DNA from 3 places in the Arthrobacter sp. 05L428 genome. Region 2 is predicted to be linked to each of the others. Evidence: riboswitches for the same ligand, from Rfam matches in the RefSeq annotation. Region 2 holds a riboswitch; each other region holds the start of a gene.

Region 1 (5,184 bases), on a different contig from region 2:
TCGGCTTTGTCGGTTCGGTGACGGTGGCCCGATTCGTGGCCGACCGGAGGAAGCAGCCCAATGAGTCCTGACACGATTTCCGCCGACGCCGTAATCGACACCGTCTCGGCTGTGTTCATGGTGGTCGGGGCGCTGATGTCCCTCGGCGCGGCCATCGGCCTGCTGCGGTTCCCCGACCTCATGAGCCGGATGCACGCCGCGACCAAGCCGCAGGTGCTGGGGCTTTTCCTGCTGCTCTGCGCCGTGGGGCTGCAGCTGCGCACCTGGTGGGTGTGGCCGGTGCTGGTGGTCGCGTGGATCTTCCAGCTGCTCACAGTGCCGGTCTCCGCCCACATGGTTGGCCGCGCCGGCTACCGCACCAAGCACCTGCACCCCGAGCTGCTGAGCGCCGACGAGCTGGAAGCCGTGGTGCAGCAGGCGGCCGGCAAGCGCGGATTCACGGACGACGACGACGAGTAACGCCGCCGGCGGCGATATGGCTTAGACCAGGTCCTGGGTCTTGGCGAAGCGGGTGATCGCCCGCTGCGTGCCGCGGTTGGCGAGGACCTGGATGATGGCGCTGACCGAGGCCGAAATGAGGGCGAAGGTCAGGGCCTGGCGCAGGGTGGTGGGGACGTCGTCGTCGTGGCCCTTGGGCGGTTTGTTGCCGGTGGTCTTTTCCCAGACGGTGTCGACTACCTTGGTGCCGACGAAGCCGGCGAGGAGGCTGACGCCGGTGCCAAGCAGTTTGATGAAGATGTTCATACTTCGTACTCCTTGCGGGAGGAAACAGGGCTTCCCCTAGCCTAGCGTCCCCGGGCGGCCGAGGATTTCGGTCAGTGCCTCGACCACCAGCTCGTGGTCGTCCTTCTGCGGCAGCCCCGACACCGTGACGGTGCCTACCACCCCGGTTCCGCGCAGGTAGATGGGGAACGAGCCGCCGTGGGCTGCAAACTCCCGCTGGTCGAACCAGGCGTTGTCCTCGATCCTCTGACCGGCAGCACGCGCCCGCAGGCCCACCAGCAGCGACGGGACTTCATACCGCACCGCGGTGCGCTGTTTGGCCTTGATCCAGCGCTCATTGTCCGGGGTGGCGCCCTCCAGTGCGGCGTGGAAGAGGACCTGATCGCCCTTGCTGATGTCGATGGCGATCGGGTAGGAGCGCTGGCGGCCGAGTTGGACCAGGAGGAGGCCCAGGTCCAGCGCGTCGTCCTTGCTGAAGGACCGGAACTGCAGTTCGTCGATTTCGGCCAGGATGCGGCCGATGAGCGCGGCCAGGGATCCCGGCGGCTGTGGTTCCGCGGAGTCCGGGTCGTACTCGGGGGAAGGCACTGGTGCGTCGGTCATGGGACTCAGCTTCCGTTAGGTGGCCGCCGCCGCGCAAGCCCAACTGACTCGCAGTTGTTGCCGTTATGAGCCCTCAAAACGACAACGACTGCGAGTCACTTGGGAGTGCCGCCGGGTGTAAACTGAGCCAGCCCACAAGGGCGATTTAGATACGACAGGGGAGCGCCGCCGTCGGGCATCACTGGAGAAATCCAAGGTAACCGTAGGTGGGCGCTGAGAGTGCGGACAGCCGCAGACCCTCGAACCTGATCCGGTTAGTACCGGCGCAAGGGAGTCGAGTTCTCAGGGTGCCCGGCACCCGTGGCGAAGGCCGCGGTGCCGCCGGAGCACCCTCCCCTCCTGTTCCTCAGGAGGACGATATGACTGACATTTCTGCGAAGCAGACACTGACCACCGGCAAATACAGCTGGCGCGTGGTCGACATTGTGGTGGCCGCGTTGATCGCTGTTGCCGGCGGTGTGATTTTCTGGGCCTGGTCCCAGGGTTCCAACCTTGTTTCCGTCCCGCTCAACGCGGTCTACCCGCCGCTGACCGGGCTCTACGCCGGCGGCTGGATGATCCCGGCGGTGCTGGGCATGCTCGTTATCCGCAAGCCCGGGGCGGCGCTGTTCTGCGAAGCGGTGGCCGCCACCGGCGAGCTGATCATGGGCTCGCAGTACGGCACCACCGTGCTGATCTCCGGCATCCTGCAGGGCCTGGGCGCCGAACTCATCTTTGCCGCGTTCCTGTACAAGAAGTTCAACCTTCCGGTGTCCCTGCTGGCCGGTGCCGGTGCGGGCCTGTTCTGCGGCCTGAACGACTCCTTCCTGCCCTGGGGCTGGAACATCGCGTACGAAACCGGTGACAAGCTCGCCTACATCATCTTCTGCGCCATCTCCGGAGCGGTGATTGCCGGGGGACTGTCCTGGCTCGCCACCCGCGGCCTGGCCAAGACCGGGGTGCTGGCCTCGTTCGGGTCCCGCAAGGCGGCATCGGAACCCGTCTTCTCCTGATGCCCGCACACGCATGAGGTCTGTCGACGACGTACGCCCGGCCGCGGTCAGCGCCCGCGGCTGGGGCTGGCGGCACGCCGGCCGGGCCCGGCCCGCCGTGAGCGGCCTGGACCTGGACATCCGTCCGGGCGAGCGCGTGCTGTTGCTGGGCCCGTCCGGCGCCGGCAAGTCCACGCTGTTGCACGCCCTGGCCGGTGTGCTGGGGGACAGCACTGCGGCAGCCGCGTCCGCTGCTGCTTCCGCTGATGCCGAGGACTCCGATGAGACCGGCAGCCTGCTGATCGACGGAGCCCCGCCCAGGGCCCGGCGCGGGCGGGCCGGGCTGATGCAGCAGGACCCGGAGACCCAGGTGGTGCTGTCGCGGCTCGGCGACGACGTGGCCTTCGGGGCCGAAAACCTCTCGGTCCCCCCGGCGGACATCTGGCGGCGGGTGGGGGAGGCGCTCGACGACGTCGGGCTGGGCGGCCTGCCGCTGCATCACCCGACGTCGTCGCTCTCCGGAGGCCAGAAGCAACGGCTGGCGCTCGCCGGGATCCTCGCGATGCGGCCCGGGCTGCTGCTCCTCGATGAGCCCACCGCCAACCTTGACCCGGCCGGTGTCCTGGAGGTCCGCGACGCCGTGGGACGGTGCCTGGACAAGACCGGGGCCACCCTGGTGGTGGTGGAGCACCGGGTTGCTGTCTGGAAAGACCTTGTGGACCGGATCGTCGTGCTGCAGCCCGGATCCGCCACGGACTCCGCCGTGCTGCTGGACGGGCCCCCGGACCTGGTCCTGGAGCGGGCGCGGGACATGCTCATCTCCGCCGGCGTCTGGGTGCCGGGCCATGTGCCCGCCACCCGGGCCCGCCGCGGCCGAACAGGACCCGAAGGGGACGCCGGGGCCGGCCAGCTGCTGCTGGCCGCAGAGGAACTGGCCGTGTCCCGCGAACGGCCCCGCCGCACCGGTTTGCTGCGGGGCTTCAGCACGGTAATACCCGTCCCGGTGCAGTCCGGCATCACGGCCCGGGTCCGGGCCGGCCAGGCGCTGACCATCACCGGCCCCAACGGTTCCGGGAAGTCGACCTTCGCCCTGACCCTGGCAGGCCTGCTCTCCCCGGTCTCCGGCGCGGTGTCCGCCACCACCGAGCTGAGCGCCGGCGCAGGCATCGATCCGTACAAATGGAGGGCCCAGCAGTTGATCGCCAGGATCGGCACGGTGTTCCAGGAACCCGAGCACCAGTTCGTCACCGGCAGGGTGCTGGACGAACTGATGTTCGGTCCCCGCCAGCTGGGCCGCGGCGAAGAACGGGTCGACGAGCTGCTGGAACGGCTCCGGCTCCGCGAACTCGTGGACGCCAACCCCTACACGCTCTCCGGCGGGGAAAAACGGCGGCTCTCCGTGGCCACGGTGCTGGCTGCCCACCCGCAGGTGCTGGTGCTGGACGAACCCACCTTCGGCCAGGACGCCAACACCTGGGCGGAACTGGCCTCCTTCCTCTCCGAGCTTCTCGACGCCGGGACCGCGGTGGTCTCGGTGACCCACGACGCGGAGTTCAGCGAGGTCCTGGGCGGCACCGAGCTGAAGCTCGGCGCACCGCAGTCGGGCGCGCCGGGACTACCCGGCAGGACGAATCCGGGGGTGGCGGCGCCATGAGGGACGCCCTGACCCTGCGCGGAAACCACGCTCTGCTGACCCGCGCCAACCCGCTGGCGAAATTCTCCGGCGTCGTGCTCATCACGGTCGCGCTGGCGCTGTCCATCGACTGGGTGTCCGCGTCCGTGGCGCTCGCCTTCGAACTGCTGCTGTTCCCGCTGGCGGGCCTGACCCTGGCCCTGCTCTGGCAGCGCGGCTGGCCGCTGATCCTCGCGGCCGCCGTGGGCGGCTGGAGCACCGCGATCCTGGCCCCGGACCATGGCAGGATACTGCTCGACGTCGGCGTCTGGTCCATCACCGAGGGCTCGCTGCAGCTCGGGCTGGGCTTCCTGCTGCGCGGCCTCGCGATCGCGCTGCCGGCGGTGCTGCTGATGAGCTGCACCGACCCCACGGACCTGGCCGACGCCCTGGCGCAGCAGGCGAAGCTGCCGCACCGTTTCGTGCTCGGCACCCTGGCCGCGATGCGGCTGGTGGGGCTCATGGCCGAGGAATGGCAGACCATCGGCATGGCCCGGCGAGCCCGCGGTGTCGGCTCGCACGGAAACCCGGTGCAGCGGCTCAGGGCCACGCTGGGGCAAAGCTTCGGGTTGATGGTCCAGGCCGTCCGCCGCGCCTCCCGGCTCGCCGTGACCATGGAAGCACGGGGCTTTGGCGGCGCGCAGCGGACCTGGGCCCGGAAGGCGACGTTCAGCCGGCTGGACGCGTGGGTGGTTCTCGGGGGCCTGCTGATCTCAGGTGCCGCCGTGGCCGCAGCCGTCGCTGCCGGGACGTGGAACATGGTGTTCCTCGGCCAGCAGTAGCCGCTACATATCGCACGAGATGGATATTCTGTGAGCTTTATTGCAGTTCTGGGGATTTGGCCCGTCAAAATAGCTCATCCGTGATATTTATTGCATATGACTCAACAGACTGCTGAATATGTCGGCGCCGTACTCCGGGACGCCCGCGGCGAGAAGGGCTGGACTCAGGGACAGCTCGCGGCCGAGCTGGGAACCAGCCAGAGCGCCATCGCCCGGATGGAGCAGGGCAAGCAGAACCTGAGCCTGAAAATGATTGAGCGGCTCGAATCCATTTTCGGCCGCGCCATCGTCAAAGTCGGCCGGCCGCAGATGACCCACCTGCGGGTGGAGGGCGGCCGCACGCTCTCCGGCGCCGTGGACGTCAACAGCAGCAAGAACGCCGGCGTCGCGCTGCTGTGCGCGAGTCTCATCAACCGCGGCACCACCGTCCTGC
Region 2 (5,184 bases):
GGGCCAGTTCGGCCGTGAGGACGGCGTCCCGGGCGGTGAAGCATCCGGCGGTGTTGGGCAGCACCCGGATGTTGTGGTCCGCCAGCAACTGGAACAACGAGCCGCTCTCGGCTGGAGAGTAGCGACGCATGGCCACCGTCGTGAGTTCCGTTCCGGAGGCCACCAGCGCGGCTCCGAGGCCGTCCAGGCTCGGCGCACCGCCGGTGCCCATGATCAGGCGGGAGCCCAGTTCCACTCCGTCAACCGTCAGCAGATCCCGGCGTGCCTGCTGCGTTTCCTGCATTGCTGTTGCTTCCATGCCCTCTATCCTCCCTGTACTGCCGTAACGAGTTCGACGTCGTCGCCCTCGGCGAGCGCGGTCGCGTGCCACTGGCTGCGCGGCACCACCTCGGCGTTGCGGGCGACGGCGACGCCCAGTTTCCGGCCGTCCGTGGCCCGGCCGTCGGCGGCCAGCGTCCGGCCGGTCACCCCGCTGACCAAGGCGCTGATAGTGGCGCCGTCGGCGAGGGCGTGCTGCGCTCCGTTGAGCCTGATATTCATGCTGTCGTCCTGTCTTTCGCTGGAGCGTCCGCGGGTGAAGCGTCCCGCTCGGATGAGCCGGGGGCTGGAGAAACCGGGCGGCGGCTGGAGAAGCGGTCCGGGCGGAAGCCCTCCCAGCGCCGGTCCGGCTCTCCGTCCAGCAGCGCCCGGCAGATGGCGGCGGCCGCCGGGGTGAGCAGGACCCCGTGCCGGAAGAACCCGGTGGCAATGATGAGTCCCTCGACGTCCTGTCCGGATCCAGCGCTGGCCACGCGCCCTAGGAGCGGGGCGTTGTCCGGGGTCCCGGGGCGTGCCCGCGCCGTGGCCTCGAGCAGTTCCAGCTCGGCAACGGCCGGGACCAGCTGCTGGGCATCACGCAGAAGCTGGTACACGCCGCCGGCAGAGACGGCGCCAGCCTCGGAGGGCGCATCCTCCCGCTGGGTTGCGCCGATCACGACCGTGCCGTCCTCCCGCGGGACGATGTAGACCGGAACCCCGCGGACCAGGCCCCGCACGGTCGAGCGCAGCAGTGGCCGGAGCCGTGCCGGGACCCGGAGCCGCAGGATGTCCCCGTAAACCGGACGCAGCGGCAGGGACAATCCCCCGGGCAGGCCATGCAGTTCCGCCGCGGCCAGGCCGTTGGCTACGACCGTCTCGCTGGCGCGGAGCTCTCCGCCGCCCTCGAAACGGATGCCGGCGACGCGGCCGCCCCGCCAGAGCAGCCCGGCCGCGCGGCGGGGCACGGCCGTGAACCGGCTGTCGGCAGCCAGCAGTGAACCGATCCTGGCCAGCAACCGGCGCGGATCCACCTGGTGGTCGGCCGGGATGTCGAAGGCGCAGGAGATACCGGGGCTGAGCAACGGTTCGCGGCTGCGTGCTTCACGGACGGTCAGCGGCTTCACGGCCAGGCCGCAGGCCTGCTGCGCGGCCCGCAGGTCGGCGAGCGCCCGGCGGTCGGCCGCGTCCGCGCCGACGGCGAGGGTCGGCGTCGTGAGATATCCAGTGCCGCCGCCGTCAGTGCTGCCGCCGGCCAGGCCGGCGGCGAACTCCGGCCACAGCCCTGAGGCTTCCAGCATCAGGGCCAGGAGCTCCTCCTCCTGGTAGTGGAGTTCACTCACGGGCGCCAGCATGCCGGCGGCAGCCCAGCTGGCGCCGGTGCCGGGGGCGTCGTCGACCAGCGCGACGGTACGGCCAGAACGGCGGGCCTCCCAGGCGATGCCGTGGCCGATCACTCCCCCGCCGATCACGACGACGTCGTAATAATCCGAGGATGGGCCCGGTGGTGTGGCGGGTGGTGCGACGGATACGTCCATGGGTTCCTTCCCTACGCCGGTACTAGCCGGATCAGGTCAAGCGGTCGGCTCTGACGCCCTCTCAGCCCGTCGGCCGTCTGGCGGCCCGCGCGGGCTCCCGCGGTATGCGCCCAGTTTAGAGGAACTAGGCTTGGGGCATGAGCCAGGATGTCCACACCACCGCCCGCCTGTACCTGTGCACCGATGCCCGGAAGGAGCGCGGTGACTTCGAGGACTTCGTTGACGCTGCCTTTTCCGGCGGCGTCGACATCATCCAGTTGCGGGACAAGTCGCTGGAGGCGGCCGAGGAGCTTGAGCTGCTGGAGGTCCTGCACTCCGTGGCGCGGCGGCACGGCCGGCTCTGGGCGGTGAACGACCGTGCCGACCTGGCCTCACTGGCAGGGGCGCCGGTGTTCCACATTGGGCAAAAGGACATCCCGTTCGCCGCGGCACGGGATTTCCTGGGCAAGGGCACCGTGATCGGCATGTCCACGCACACGCCGGAACAGGTGGATGCGGCCATCGCGGCGTCCCCGGGCCGGGGCGGGCTGGACTACTTCTGCGTGGGCCCGGTCTGGGCCACCCCCACCAAGCCGGGCCGCGCCGCCGTCGGGCTGGACCTGGTGCGCTACGCCGCCGCGGCGATCGTCCGGGCCGAGGCCGCCGATGTCGGGAAAGTCGCCGGGGTGGTGCCGTGGTTCGCGATCGGCGGCATCGACCTGGGCAACGTGGCGCAGGTGGTCGACGCCGGAGCCAGAAGGATTGTGGTGGTCCGGGCGATTACCGAGGCCGCTGATCCTGCCGGGGCCGCGCGTGCCCTGCTCGCCGCGCTCGACGCCGGGGCGGACGCCGACGCCGACGTCCACAGCGGCGCCGCGGACAACTAGCCGGCTAGTCCCAGCTCTGACATCCGACGGGAATGGGCGGCGGCAAGCTCGGCGGTCAGGGCGCGGGCGAGTTCACCGGCCCGGTCCTCGTCCGTGCCGGTCAGGCCGCCGAGGAAGGCGTGCTCCACGCTGACCCGCTGGGCCTGGGTAAGCGCTTCGCCGAGCAACCGCCGAGCCCACAGGGCCAGCCGGGACGCCAGCCGCGGATCGTCGGCGAGCGCGGCCTTGAGCCGGTCCCGCAGCACAACCGTCGCGTCCCCGGCCGCCTGGACCAGTTCGATCAGCCCGGCCGTCCCGGCGTCGACATAGCCCGAAATGGACCGGTAAAAGTCCGCGGAGACCGTGTCGATCACGTAGGCCTTCATGAGCGACTCGTGCCAGTCGGCGGGGCGGGTGCGCTCATGGAAGTGGTCCACCGAAGGCTGGAACGGCAGCATGGCCTCCTCCGCGTCAATGCCCATCTCCGCCAGCTTCGCGCAGACCAGTTCAAAATGCTGGAACTCGATGACGGCGAGGCCGCCCAGCACCGCCCGGTCGTGCAGGGTGGGCGAATACCGGGCGTCGGAGGAGAGCCGTTCGAAGGCCGAGAGCTCCCCGTAGGCCATCACGCCCAGCAGGTCCCGGAGGAAACGGTTGTAGCGGGCGGGCTCGGCCGGGGAGGTGCTCATGCTTCAAGACTAGTAGCGGAAATCGGGCTAACCTGATTCCGTGTCTCATCATCGCCTGACTCCGAGCGTCCGCCAGCAGAAGAACCAGCTTGCCCAGGCGCTCAACGCACTGCGCACCGTTCTGGAGCTGCCCGGGCCGTTTCCGGAAGCCGTGCTCCGGGACGCCGAGGCGGCCGTCGCCTCCCACGAGCTGCCGGAACTGGATTTGACTCACGTGGAGTTCGTGACCATCGACCCGGCGTCCTCGACGGACCTGGACCAGGCCTTGTTCATTGACCGCGCCGGCGACGGGTACAGGGTTTTCTACGCGATCGCCGACGTCCCGTCCTTCGTCGCCCCCGGCGGCGCGCTCGACGCCGAGACCCGGCGCCGCGGCCAGACGTTCTACACTCCGGACGGCCGCATCCCCCTGCACCCCGAGGTCATCAGCGAAGCGGCCGGCAGCCTGCTGGCGGGCCAGCTCTGCGCGGCCTTCGTCTGGGAGTTCGAGCTCGACGCCGCTGCCGAGGTCTCCTCCGTGCTGGTCCGCCGGGCACAGGTCCGCAGCCGGGCCAAGCTCAGCTACCAAGGTGTGCAGGCCGAACTCGACGGCGGTACCGCGGACCCCGTTCTGCAGTTGCTCAAGGAAGTCGGCAGCAAGCGGGTGGAACTGGAGCGCCTGCGCGGCGGGGCCAGCCTGAACATGCCGGAGCAGGAGATCGAGCAGCTGCCCGACGGCGGCTACCGGATCGTCGCGGCGCCGCCGCTGCCGGTGGAGGACTGGAACGCCCAGATTTCGCTGATGACCGGCATGGCCGCAGCGGAGCTCATGCTGCAGGGCAAGGTCGGCATCCTGCGGACCATGCCCGCCCCGGATGAGAGCTCGCTGCGGCACTTCCGGCGCCAGACCGGCGCACTCGGCAAGCCCTGGGACGGCCGGATCAGCTACGGCGAATACCTGCGCACCCTGGACCCCACCGACCCGCGCCAGCTTGCCATCGTGCACTCGGCCGGGATGCTCTTCCGCGGCGCCGGCTACACCCACTTCGACGGCGCCGTCCCGGAGGACGCCATCCAGTCCGCTATCGGTGCGGCGTACGCCCACTCCACCGCCCCGCTGCGGCGCCTGATCGACCGCTTCGTCCTGGTCATCTGCGAGGCCCTGTCCAATGGCGCCGAGGTTCCGGGCTGGGCCCGCGAAGCCCTCCCGTCGCTGCCGGCCATCATGGCGGCTTCGGATCAACTGGCCGCCAAGCTGGAGCGGCTGTCGCTGGACACCGTGGAGGCGGCCCTGCTGAGCAACCACATCGGGCAGGAGTTCGACGCCGTCGTGATCTCGGGCTCAAAGCCCGCGAAGAACGGCGGCACGAACGGAAACGGTAAGGGCAGCAACGGGAACGGGAAGAGCAACGGGAACGGCAATGGCCCGTCCGGGATCGTGCAGATCGCCGAGCCCGCGGTGACCGCACGGTGCCCCGGCGAGCTGGAGCCCGGCACCCAGGTCCGGGTGCGGGTCGTATCCTCGGACATCGCCACGCGGGAGGTCCGGCTCGAACTCGTGGGCTGATGTTTCGCCCGGCTTGCGCCCCGCAGCCGTGCCACTGGCGCGCCGCACCGCGGGCACCGGTCGAGGTTCCGAACGGCGAACAGCTAGACTGGAAGGGTAGTAATGGATGCCCGGTCGTTGATTTCCATGTTTTTCGAATTCAACAAGCCCGCCCCTACGCGATCTTGAGACACACCCGCTGGTCCCAGTGCCAGCATTTAGATAGCCCGCGATCGGCTTCCACTGGACTTGCTTGCGCTCCTGAGCGTGCTCCGGAACGGCCCTCGGCCGGC
Region 3 (5,184 bases), 400 kb from region 2:
GCGTCAACTTCACCGGCATCGTGCTCTCCAAGCTCGACGGCGACGCCCGCGGCGGTGCCGCGCTGTCCGTCGCGTCGGTCACCGGGAAGCCGGTCATGTTTGCGTCCACCGGCGAAGGCCTGGACGACTTCGAGCTCTTCCACCCGGACCGGATGGCCTCGCGCATCCTCGACATGGGCGACGTGCTCACCCTGATCGAACAGGCCGAGAAGTCCTGGGACAAGGACGAAGCGGCCCGGATGGCGAAGAAGTTCGCCGACCAGGAAGACTTCACCCTCGAGGACTTCCTCGCCCAGATGCAGCAGATCCGCAACATGGGCTCGATGAAGAAAATGCTCATGATGATGCCGGGCGCGCAGAACATCCGGCAGCAGCTGGAGCAGTTCGACGAGCGTGAGATTGACCGGGTCGAGGCTATTGTCCGGTCCATGACCCCGCACGAGCGGGTGGCCCCGAAGATCATCAACGGCTCCCGCCGCGCCCGCATCGCCCGCGGTTCCGGCGTGCACGTCTCCGAGGTCAACGGCCTGCTGGAACGCTTCGCGCAGGCACAGAAGATGATGAAGAAGATGGCCGCCGGCGGAGGGATGCCCGGGATGCCGGGGATGCCCGGCATGGGCGGCGGCGGAGCCCGCAAGGGGGCCAAGAACGCACCGAAGAAGAAAGCCCGCTCCGGCAACCCGGCCAAGGCCGCGCAGGAGCTCAAGGACGCGGAGGCACGGCGCGCCGCTGGCCCCAAGGCTGTGCCCACCGGTGCGGCCTTCGGCCAGCAGGGCGGGGAATTCGACCCGTCCCAGCTGAACCTGCCCAAGGGTTTCGACAAGTTCCTCGGCGGCAGCAAGTAGCGGAAGCCGCCTTGGCGCTGGCAGTACCTCGGTGGCCAGGATGTCGGCGTGCAGGATGTCGTCGGCTTCGATGACGGACCGGTGCCATAGGCTTAGGGCATGTTCAAGCAGCGCGTAGTTTTCGTCCACGGGGCCGGCAGTTTTGGCGCCGCGGCGTGGCCGAAGCAGCACGGCATGGCGCTGAGCTACGACGCCTTGTTCCTGCGGCGGCACGGCTTTGACGCCGTCGCCGAGCCGCAGGAGACGGACTTCGCCGCCGACGCCGCAATTGTGCTGCGGGCCCTGGCCGACGACGGCCGCGGCGCTGCCGGCGGCCACGTGGTGGCCCATTCGCAGGGTGCGATCGCGGCGATGATGGCGGCCGTCGAACGCCCCGACCTGGTGCAGTCGCTGACCCTGGTGGAGCCGGCCTGCCTGTCCTTGACCGCGGAGCTCCCGGCCAGCGCTGCGCACCGGGCGCTCATGCAGCCGCTCTTCGACGTCCGGCACAGCCTCAGCGACGACGACTTCCAGCGGGAATTCGTCCGCCGTGCCTTCGCCGCCGGCGCCCCGGGAGCCATGACGCCGGAGGCCCTCCGGGCGGCGCGCCGGCTGCGGCTGCAGGCACCGCCGTGGGAAGCGCCGCTGCACATCGTTCCCGGCGTGCCCACCCTGGTCCTTACCGGTGGCTGGGAGCCGCTCTACGAGGAAATCGCCGGCTACCTGAGGGAGACGGGCGCCCTGCACCGCACCGCACCCGGAGGGCACCGGCCGCAGGACTCAAAAGAGGGCGACCGCGCCATCCGCACGTTCATCGCCGACGTCAACCGCAGCCGGCACGCCCACGCCTCGTAGGAGTGGCCGGCCGGACGCCTACCCCGCAGGGCAGGCGCCCGGCCGCGGCCTAGGGCTGTGCCTGTGCCTAGGCCTGTACCGCTGACTGTGCGCCCACGGTGGGCTCGGGCAGGTAGACCTTGCCTCCGGCCGCCAGAAATTCGTCGCTTTTCCTCCGCATTCCGTCCGCCAGCTGTGCCAAGGCTGCCCGGGAATCCGCCGAACCGTACTCGTCCCGGATGTCCTGGCTGATCCGCATGGAGCAGAACTTCGGCCCGCACATCGAACAGAAATGGGCTGTCTTAGCCGGCTCCGCCGGCAAAGTCTCGTCGTGGAATGCCTCAGCCGTCACCGGGTCCAGGGACAGCGCGAACTGGTCCCGCCAACGGAATTCAAACCGGGCCTTGGATAGGGCATCGTCGCGTTCGTGCGCTCCGGGGTGGCCCTTGGCAAGATCGGCGGCGTGGGCGGCGATCTTGTAGGTGATCACGCCGGTCTTCACGTCGTCCTTGTTGGGCAGGCCGAGGTGCTCCTTCGGCGTGACGTAGCACAGCATGGCGGTCCCGTAGCGGGCGATCTCGGTGGCGCCGATCGCCGAGGTGATGTGGTCATAGCCCGGTGCGATATCCGTGACCAGCGGCCCCAGCGTGTAGAAGGGCGCGCCCTTGCAGAGTTCCTGCTGGCGCTCCACGTTTTCCCGGACGAGGTGGAACGGCACGTGTCCCGGGCCCTCCACCATGACCTGGACATCGAAGTCCCAGGCCCGTTGCGTGAGCTCCGCCAGGGTGTCCAGTTCGGCGAACTGGGCAGCGTCGTTGGCGTCCGCCGTCGACCCCGGCCGCAGGCCGTCGCCGAGTGAGAAGGCGACGTCGTAGCGGGCGAAAATTTCGCACAACTCGTCGAAATGCGTGTAGAGAAAGTTCTCCTGGTGGTGTGCGAGGCACCACCCAGCCATGATGGAACCTCCGCGGGACACGATGCCGGTGACCCGGTTGGCGGTCAACGGGACGTACCGCAGCAGCAACCCGGCGTGGATCGTCATGTAGTCGACGCCCTGCTCGCACTGTTCGATCACCGTGTCACGGAAGATCTCCCAGGTCAGGGCGTTTGCTTCGCCGTTCACCTTCTCCAGTGCCTGATAGATCGGGACGGTGCCGATGGGGACGGGCGAGTTGCGGATGATCCATTCGCGGGTCGTATGGATGTCGTCCCCGGTCGAAAGGTCCATCACCGTGTCCGCCCCCCATTGCGTGGCCCATTGGAGCTTGTCGACCTCCTCGGCGATGGAACTGCTTACCGCGGAGTTGCCGATGTTCGCGTTGATCTTCACCAGGAACGCCTTCCCGATGATCATCGGCTCGGACTCCGGGTGGTTGATGTTGCTTGGGATGATGGCCCGGCCGGCGGCGACTTCGCCGCGGACAAGCTCGACGTCGCAGTTCTCCCGCAGCGCGACGAAACGCATCTCCGGTGTCACGATGCCGTGCCGCGCATAATGCATCTGGGTAACCGTTCGGCCTTCGACGGCGCGACGCGGCTCGGGCGGTGCGCCCCGCCATTCAGCCGAGGCGGCGCCGCGCCTGACCGCGGACTTGCCGTCGTCGAGCAGAGTGCGTTCCCGGCCGCTGTACGGCTCCGTGTCCGCGCGCCCGGCGATCCAGTCACGGCGGAAAGCGGCGAGTCCCACCACCGGGTCGCTGCCCGGGCCCGCGGTGCGGTAGACCCGGAACGGAGGATTCCCGACGCCGCCAGGGGACGGTGCCAGGGCGATTTCGGTTACCGGGACGCGGATCCCGCCGTCCTCGACGTACGCGAGGGCATGCGACTTCAGGGACTGCGTCACGGTAGCTGCTGCGGCGCTGTTCCCATTCTGGGCAGGGCTCTGCTGTGGATTTGTTGCGCTCAAAGAGATACTCACTTCCTTCGCCGGCATTACCCGGACAGGTTCAACGGTCGCAGGCTGCGTCAGCCCGATCTCAGCCCCTGCAAGGGCACCCGTGTGGTCGTAGACGAAGCTACCACAGGCCGACGGGAAGCCGTCGAGGGGCTGGGGGGCTGGGCGGGCTAGGCCCGCGGATCGCGATGCGGATTAGGCTTTAGGCCATGAGCGGCATCATCGAGTTCAGCGGCCCGGTCCTCACCGGAGCCGACCAAGAGCGGCGCGGGCTGTGGGCCGTGGACGGCCGCCTGACCTTCCGGCGCCCCGCGGCCGCGCCGGACCTGGTCCTGGACGGTTGGGTGATCCCCGGGCTGGTCGATGCGCACTGCCACATCGGGCTCGGACCCGGCGGGGATGTCCCCGAGGAAGTTGCCGAGCGGCAGGCCCTGACCGATCGCGACGCCGGTACCCTGCTGGTCCGCGACGCCGGCGCCGTTCATGACACCCGCTGGATCCAGCAACGGCGCGAGCTGCCACGCATCCTCCGCGCCGGGCGGCACATCGCCAGGACGCGGCGGTACCTGCGGGGCTTCGCCGTCGAGGTGGAACCCGAGGACCTCGTGGAGGCCGTACGCAAGCAGGCCCGCGCGGGGGACGGCTGGGTCAAGCTGGTGGGGGACTGGATCGACCGCGACGCCGGCGACCTCGCTGCGAGTTTCCCGGCCCGGAGCGTCAGGGACGCGGTCCGGGCCGCCCACGACGAAGGCGCCCGCGTCACGGCGCACTGCTTCGCGGAGGACACCCTCGATGACATGCTCGACGCCGGCATCGACTGCATCGAACACGGAACCGGGCTGCTTCCCCGGCACTTGCCGCGCTTCGTCGAACAGGGTGTCCCGATTGTCCCCACCCTGATCAACATCGCCACTTTCCCGGACATCGCGGCCCAGGCCAAGGCAAAGTTCCCCCGCTACGCGGCGCACATGCTGGGGCTCTGGGAACGCCGCGCCGAACGGATCCTCGAGGCGTATGAGGCCGGGGTCGCCATCTACGCCGGGACGGACGCGGGGAGTGTGATCAAGCACGGGCGCATCGTCGACGAACTTGAGGCCCTGCACGGCGCCGGGCTCCCCGCCGGCGCCGCCCTCGACGCAGGGGCCTGGGCCGCCCGCGACTGGCTCGGAGCCGACGCGATCACAGAAGGTGCCAGTGCCGACGTCCTGGTCTGCGCCGAGGATCCGCGCGGGAATCTCGGCACCCTGCGCGAGCTCAGGGGCATCGTGCTCCGCGGCGAACTGGTACAGGGGAGCATCCCCGGCCATTAGGAATAAATTGAAGCTTCAAGTAATTTAACTCTACGAGGGTCGCCGAAGGTCGGGGGCCACAGAACCACCGGAGCGTTTCAATGACCGTAGAAGCCAGCACCCAGGATCTCCTTCCTGCCGAACTCACCATGGGCACCGTGATGCTCAAGGTCGGCGACATGAAGCTGATGACGGACTACTACCAGCGCGCCCTCGGCCTCGACATCGTTGCCGAGCAGGACGGCGGGCTCTACCTCGGACGCAAGCTCAAGCCGCTGGTCCACCTGGCACCGGCACCCGGGCTGAACCTGCCCTCCCGCGGCGAAGCCGGCCTCTTCCACAC

The links. Region 2 has a riboswitch for thiamine pyrophosphate ahead of thiO (glycine oxidase ThiO). Riboswitches for the same ligand answer to the same signal wherever they lie in the genome.
Region 1: it holds a riboswitch for thiamine pyrophosphate, as region 2 does, so the genes downstream of both, AC1DH3_RS10005 (ECF transporter S component) here and thiO (glycine oxidase ThiO) in region 2, are expected to answer to the same signal.
Region 3: it holds a riboswitch for thiamine pyrophosphate, as region 2 does, so the genes downstream of both, thiC (phosphomethylpyrimidine synthase ThiC) here and thiO (glycine oxidase ThiO) in region 2, are expected to answer to the same signal.

Annotation. Positions count from the first base shown of each region.
Region 1 covers NZ_JBFTNW010000004.1:39,802-44,985, forward strand. The annotation lists gene AC1DH3_RS09985 (MrpF/PhaF family protein) at 1-71, shown strand, start outside; gene mnhG (monovalent cation/H(+) antiporter subunit G) at 61-459, shown strand; gene AC1DH3_RS09995 (DUF4235 domain-containing protein) at 481-744, opposite strand; gene AC1DH3_RS10000 (heme-degrading domain-containing protein) at 781-1,326, opposite strand; TPP riboswitch at 1,473-1,616, shown strand; gene AC1DH3_RS10005 (ECF transporter S component) at 1,686-2,318, shown strand; gene AC1DH3_RS10010 (ABC transporter ATP-binding protein) at 2,332-3,951, shown strand; gene AC1DH3_RS10015 (energy-coupling factor transporter transmembrane component T family protein) at 3,948-4,751, shown strand; gene AC1DH3_RS10020 (UDP-N-acetylglucosamine 1-carboxyvinyltransferase) at 4,848-5,184, shown strand, end outside.
Region 2 covers NZ_JBFTNW010000001.1:545,282-550,465, reverse strand. The annotation lists gene AC1DH3_RS02655 (thiazole synthase) at 1-298, opposite strand, end outside; gene thiS (sulfur carrier protein ThiS) at 304-540, opposite strand; gene thiO (glycine oxidase ThiO) at 537-1,832, opposite strand; TPP riboswitch at 1,823-1,943, opposite strand; gene thiE (thiamine phosphate synthase) at 1,970-2,698, shown strand; gene AC1DH3_RS02635 (ferritin-like fold-containing protein) at 2,695-3,366, opposite strand; gene AC1DH3_RS02630 (RNB domain-containing ribonuclease) at 3,407-4,912, shown strand.
Region 3 covers NZ_JBFTNW010000001.1:942,136-947,319, forward strand. The annotation lists gene ffh (signal recognition particle protein) at 1-845, shown strand, start outside; gene AC1DH3_RS04380 (alpha/beta fold hydrolase) at 945-1,679, shown strand; gene thiC (phosphomethylpyrimidine synthase ThiC) at 1,747-3,591, opposite strand; TPP riboswitch at 3,560-3,667, opposite strand; gene AC1DH3_RS04390 (amidohydrolase family protein) at 3,762-4,862, shown strand; gene AC1DH3_RS04395 (VOC family protein) at 4,943-5,184, shown strand, end outside.